DNA from 2 places in the Paenibacillus sp. RC21 genome. Region 1 is predicted to be linked to the other one. Evidence: riboswitches for the same ligand, from Rfam matches in the RefSeq annotation. Region 1 holds a riboswitch; the other holds the start of a gene.
What was found. A riboswitch is a leader RNA that binds a small molecule or an ion and turns the genes downstream of it on or off. The one in region 1 is predicted to bind S-adenosylmethionine.
Positions count from the first base shown of each region.

Region 2: linked by a shared signal. The riboswitch ahead of ABIA61_RS18355 (methionine ABC transporter ATP-binding protein) and the one ahead of metA (homoserine O-acetyltransferase MetA) in region 1 are both predicted to bind S-adenosylmethionine.

Region 1 covers NZ_JBIYCS010000003.1:771,407-774,826, forward strand. The annotation lists gene ABIA61_RS13335 (HRDC domain-containing protein) at 1-333, shown strand, start outside; gene corA (magnesium/cobalt transporter CorA) at 413-1,348, opposite strand; SAM riboswitch class I at 1,902-2,027, shown strand; gene metA (homoserine O-acetyltransferase MetA) at 2,149-3,066, shown strand; gene ABIA61_RS13350 (PLP-dependent transferase) at 3,192-3,420, shown strand, end outside.
Region 2 covers NZ_JBIYCS010000005.1:277,525-280,944, reverse strand. The annotation lists gene ABIA61_RS18365 (UbiD family decarboxylase) at 1-639, shown strand, start outside; gene ABIA61_RS18360 (Cthe_2314 family HEPN domain-containing protein) at 692-1,411, shown strand; SAM riboswitch class I at 1,543-1,682, shown strand; gene ABIA61_RS18355 (methionine ABC transporter ATP-binding protein) at 1,795-2,817, shown strand; gene ABIA61_RS18350 (methionine ABC transporter permease) at 2,814-3,420, shown strand, end outside.

The sequences.
Region 1 (3,420 bases):
GGTATTTCAGACGGTCTTACATTGGAGCATATCGGACTGAAGGCGGGGTTACATCGTAGAGAAATGATTGAAGCAGTAGAGCATTTGGATAGAGATGGAATCGATATGGAAAAACTGATCCGTCAGGAATTGGTGAACGTATCTGAAGAAGAGCAGATGGCGATCTGGTCTGCGTTTGAAGAACTGGGGGATACGCTGCTCAAGCCCGTCATGCTGCGGGTATATGGTGAGGAACAGGCTGCGGAAAAGGGATTGGATCAAGTTTATGAGCGGCTGCGTCTGATTCGTATCCGTTTTCGTCATCAGGTAGCATCAGAACGACATGCGGGATAACATAGCGCAAATATAAAAATAACCACACAAAAAAAGCAGCAGCTATATCCTGTGAGGATACGGCTGCCGCTGATTCTTTTCAAACCCAGTCCTTCTTGCGGAAAATACAAAACATGCTTACACCCAGCGCCACCATAATACCAATGACGACAAAATAACCATAACGTGTATGAAGCTCAGGCATATTATCAAAGTTCATACCATAAATTCCGGTAATAACAGTCAACGGCATAAACACGGTTGTAATCGCTGTAAACACGCGCATGATTTCATTCGCACGGTTAGCGATACTGGATTGATAAGCCTCTCGAAGGTTACCCATTAGATCGCGGTAAGTTTCGAAAGTCTCCGAAATTTTCACGGCATTTTCATAAATGTCGCTGAAATATTTTTGCAATTGATCGTCAATCAGCCGTAAATCCCGTTTGTTCAACGTATTGATGACTTCTTTTTGTGGACCAAGCACTTTTTTCAGCCACAGGATCTCACTGCGTAAGCCGATAATTTCATTCAAATGCGATTTTTTCGTATGCATCAGAATGTCTTCTTCCAGCTTTTCAATGCGAACCTCAATCCGGTCACCAACCAGAAAATAGTTGTCAACAATCAAATCGATCAACAGATACATAAAACGGTCAGGCTGGCTAACCTCCTGCTCCCATAGCATAGGCTTGAGGGTACGTAGCTCATTGATTTTCTGCTTCGTCACCGTAATGATAAAATGGCGGCCTAGGAAAATGTTCAAAGCACGTAAAAATATTTCTTCATCATCAAAACGAATACTGTTTACAACGATAAAATAATGGCTCTCGTAAATTTCAATCTTTGGACGCTGCTCTTCTTCACTCAAACAGTCCTCTACCGCGAGATCATGCATGGAGAACAAAGGCTGGAGCACTGCCAGATCATCAACATCGGCATCAATCCAATAAAAGCCTTCTGCTGGCGGAGTAAGCGCCATTTCAATTTCTTCGACAGGGGTAAAAACCCCATTGTTTACCAAACGGATTTTCATATATGTCACTCCTTATGCTCCGTCGTAACGGAAAATACGTGTATCTCAAGCATAAGGAATGGACTCAGTTAGCCAGTTAGCCGGATCGGGTAAGCGGCATCCCATCAAAAGCCAGAGGCTTTTGGAGCATGCAGAGCCTGGCGTCCCGTCTTTCGGCAAGCTGAAGTCATTCCTATGCTGTTGTTCAGGGATCGCCGCCTATTCGGACTCGGGTCGCCTTCCATTCCGGATTCACCTCACAAATGTTCTTTTTAGGTTGCCACAGTATCGCAGAAAGCACTCTAAATCTGCACCACTGCTTTATATTTTCGCCTATAGCACTTGTATAGTATAACGCTCGGCCTACAGCCTTTCAAGCGCAAAATCATGGGCTAAATCAACAGGAGTGACAAGAGCTTCGGCGATGGGGTAATGTATGATTTAACATATGGAAATGTAAGACGAAATGTGAATGCAGGGGTGGAAAATTACAAGTCCCATCTTGACGAAGCCCAGCGGATGCATTAAAGTGAACAACAAGAACTTTTTATGAACCCAAAATGAATATAGCGAAATCTTATCAAGAGCAGGTGGAGGGACTAGCCCGATGATACCCGGCAACCGGCGATTTTAATCGCACGGTGCTAATTCTTGCAGGACGCGCGCTTTTTACAAAGAGCGATGCCCTGACAGATGAGAGAGGCGCATATGGATACAAATATGACCTTTCTCGTAACCGAGGAAGGTCTTTTTATTATATGCCCGGCATCTCAACATGACGATTTTCGCAAAAAACTTCACCGAACAAGGAGTGAATTTACATGCCGATTAAAATTCCGGATACACTACCTGCCAAGGAAGTGCTGGAGGGCGAAAATATTTTCGTAATGGATGAAAGCCTGGCCTATCATCAGGATATTCGTCCGTTGCGCATCGCCATTTTGAATTTGATGCCTACCAAAGAGACAACGGAAACCCAACTGTTGCGTCTGGTCGGCAATACCCCGCTTCAAGTGGACGTTACGCTGGTGCACATGAAGTCGCATGTATCTAAAAATACATCGCAGGAATATTTGAACATGTTTTATAAAACCTTTGACGAGATCAGAAACAGCCGTTTTGACGGTATGGTTATTACGGGAGCACCCGTTGAACAGCTTGAGTTTGAAGATGTGAACTACTGGGAGGAAATCCGGCAAATTTTTGAATGGACGAAAACGAATGTAACTTCGACCATGCATATCTGTTGGGCTTCACAGGCGGGTCTGTACCATCATTTCGATGTTCCTAAATACGGACTTGATTACAAATGTTTTGGCGTGTTTTCACATAGCGTTATTAAACCTAAAGTGAAATTGCTACGCGGTTTTGATGAATTGTTTTATGCACCTCATTCCCGGCATACAGAGGTTCGGCGCGAAGATATTGAGCATATTGCCGAACTGGAGCTTTTATCCGAATCTGAGGAAGCCGGAGTGTATCTGGTAGCTACGCGTGATGGCAAACAAATCTTTGTGACTGGGCATTCCGAATACGATCCACTTTCCCTGAAATGGGAATATGATCGTGATGTCGCCAAAGGGATGGATATTGAAGTACCGAAAAATTATTTTCCCAACAATGACCCTGAGCGTACACCGCCCTCAACCTGGCGTGCGCATGCCAATTTATTATTTTCAAATTGGCTCAACTATTATGTATACCAAGAAACCCCTTTCGATATCGGGCCCCAGATTTAAAAAAGGGGCTTAACGTTTATATCTACGCAGTACCACCTTGCAGCAGCGCAGCAGTATAGATGTGATAATCCAATTTTGCAGCATATGTTACAGCACCTATTGTGGAAATGAACAGGAGGATTCATATGAGTGAGAAACAGTGGAAAATCGAAAGCAGATTAGCACAAATTGGTTCAATCGAAGAGCCGGTAACCGGAGCAGTGAATTTTCCGATTTATCAATCTACGGCGTTTCGCCATCCCCGTTTGGGTCAAAGCACAGGATTTGATTACATTCGAACGATCAATCCGACACGTAAGGTGCTGGAAGAGGCGTCCGCTACACTGGAATCCGGTGATGCAGGCTTTGCATGCA
Region 2 (3,420 bases), on a different contig from region 1:
ATTTTGGGACAGGGCCAATTGTCGTTAACCAAATTCCTGATGCTCACGGATCGGGTCATTGATTTATCCGACTTTAACCTGCTGCTGGAAACCATTCTGGAGAGATTTAATCCAGCGACAGATTTGTTTATTTTCAATCATACGTCTCACGATACACTTGATTATACGGGCCGTAAGCTGAATCACGGCAGTAAAGCGATCCTGATGGGTGTAGGTGAGCCTATACGTGAGCTGCCTCGAGCCTATGAAGGAGGCGACCTGCCGGGTATTCGCGAGATTGAGCCGTATTGCGGAGGCTGTCTCATCGTATCCGGTGCGACCTTTGAGCAGGAGCCTGAGTTGGCGGCGCGGGTGCTGGAGCGTCTGGCTGCGGGTGAGCAGGAATGGCCACTTGTCTTTATTGTAGATGATGCCAAGGAAGTCGTTCGCTCACAAGCATCATTCTTGTGGACGGTGTTTACTCGATTTAACCCGGCTACGGATATGTATGCAGATAGCGAGGTGCGTTTGCATCATCTGAACTACAAGCTGCCAATTGTGGTGGATGCACGCATGAAGCCGGGGTACCCGGATGAAGTGCTGCCGCGCGAGGATATTGTTAAGCTTGTAGACCAACGATGGACGAGTTATTTCGCTTGACGCCCTAGTCAACCCAACAACCGGATTTACATTCATAAAAGGAGGCGTGAGCATGATACGCAAGCTGCTAGGCGAGCCGCCACGTGTGGACAAGGGCATCCTGCTGAATGCTATGAACAGCATGTCAGACATGCTAAAAGTACTGGAGCGGCATATTCAGGCCAGTGGAGATCCGACTCATGATTTTCGCAAGGCGGATATTTTGACACGCGGCCTGATGTCATCTTTGGATGAGCTGGAGCAGAGCCATCATGCTGCCGCCTTTTTCCGAACGAAAGTGAAGGCCGGATATGCCGAGGATATGAGCGTTGATGAAAAATCGGATTATGCGCTGTACGTATTCTTTTATAAGGATGGGTTTGTGAGGGTATTTTCCATTTTGGATAAGCTCGGGAACTGGCTCAATGATCTGTATGATCTGAAAACAGGCGAGTATAAGCCGCATTATTCTTATTTTACCGTGCTACGGCAATTCAAGTATTTGAAAATGCATCCTGTAATGACCGACGATCTGAATGATATCAAGGACTCATACACTGACGCGATCAATCGGCTGCGCAAGCGGCGTAACACGGAAATACACTATATGAATACGGAAATGCAGGATGATCTCTGGCAACGGCATCGTGCTTTGTACGGCAAGATACAACTGGAGGATTTGGATCATCACCTGGAGGATTTGAAGCAAGGCCTGGAGATGGTGAACCGTTCCTTGACAACTGCCTTTCGTTATACGGTGAAACAATGGGAGAACAGGGAAGCTCGCCCATAATTATGTGAGAAAATATCCTTTGACAAAGCTATGTAAACTATCTATACTGAAATCTAGTTTCAGAAAAATGATTGAATTATGATTTTAAATATAAACTTAACAGACAGCTAAAGCTGGAGTTTAACATATTTTTCTTATCCAGAGAGGTGGAGGGACTGGCCCGATGAAGCCCGGCAACCCGTTCTTTCCCGGTGTAACACACCGGGAGGGGACATGATGGTGCTAATTCCTACAAAACCGCTAGAGTTATAGCAGTTTTGACAGATGAGAAAAGGTTCGCATAGCGGGGCCCTTTTCATTCTGTGAAAGGGGCTCTTTTTGTATCATCATAGAGATGAACGTTGCTTAAAAGGGTAAGGAAGAGTGAAGGGGGTCGCAGCACGTTGATAGAGCTTAAACAATTAACCAAGCATTATGGCAAAGGCATCCGACGCGTTAGTGCGCTGTCCGGTTTGAATCTTTCTATAAAGCGTGGTGAAATTTTTGGAGTCATCGGTCATTCCGGGGCGGGAAAAAGTACGCTGATCCGCTGTATTAATCTATTGGAACGGCCGACTTCGGGTGAGGTATGGGTAGATGGTGTGAACCTCGCCACCGTGAGCCAATCCCAGTTACAGAAACAGCGTCGTAAAATCGGAATGATCTTTCAGCATTTTAATTTATTATCCTCGGCGACGGTGTATGACAATATTGCCTTTCCGTTGCGTCTGGTGAACACGCCCAAGCAGAAGCTGGACCAGAAGGTTCGTGAATTGCTGGAACTGGTCGGTCTGGAAGAACACAGCGCTAAATATCCGTCACAGCTCTCGGGTGGACAAAAGCAGCGGGTAGGTATTGCACGGGCGCTTGCCAGTGATCCTCATGTACTGCTGTGCGACGAGGCGACCTCAGCGCTTGATCCGCAGACGACAGGGTCCATCCTGAAATTGCTGTTAGACATTAACCAGCGCTTTAATTTGACCATCGTGCTGATTACGCATGAAATGCATGTCATTCAAAGCATCTGTGATCGTGTCGGCGTCATTCATCAGGGCGACATCGTGGAGCAAGGTCCGGTGGCAGAAGTATTCCTCAAGCCGCAGCATCAGGTGACCAAGGACTTTATCCAGCGGGAGTCTGAGCATCCCGAGGAGCTGCAAGCAGCCATAGCAGCAGCAGGGGGCGGGGAATCAGCGCATGTTGTACGGATTTCATTTTTGGGCAGCAAGACATATGATGCGATTCTGTCACGTACAGTCCGCAGCACCGGCGTTGATTTTGCGATCTTGCAGGGTACCATCTCCACGATTAAAAACGTACCGTATGGACAGCTTATCGTCCGTTTTGAAGGTAATCAGGAGGATATTGAGCATACGCTACGCGAAGTGTCCGGTCAGGGACTTGATGTGGAGGTGATCGGACAATGAGTGAACTTGATTTTTCGCAAGTGAGTTGGGAAGAACTAGGTAACTCTACATTAGAGACACTTCAGATGCTCGGTGCATCTGCGTTGTTCACCCTTATTATTGGTTTACCGCTCGGGATTTTATTATTTCTGGCAAGCCGCTCTTCATGGAGTCTGATGAAGGTGATATACGTTGTACTTTCCTTTATCGTAAACATTTTGCGGTCCGTACCGTTTATTATTTTGATTGTTGCACTAATTCCTTTTACGCGGTCGTTGGTTGGTACCTCTACCGGGGTGCTGGGTACGATTCCACCGCTGGTCATTGGCGCTGCGCCATTCTTCGCCCGTCTCGTAGAGACGTCATTGCGCGAAGTGGACAAGGGTGTCATCGAGGCTGCACAAGCCATGGGCGCCTCTACAGGTCAGATTATTAGGCGGGTGCTGTTGCGTGAGGCACTGCCGGGTCTGCTCGCCGCATTAACGATTACCGTCGTTACGCTCGTATCCTATACAGCAATGTCCGGTATGATCGGGGGCGGTGGTTTGGGTACACTGGCTATCAACTACGGATACTACCGTTATGAAACGGCTGTAATGATCGTTGCGGTCATACTGATGGTCG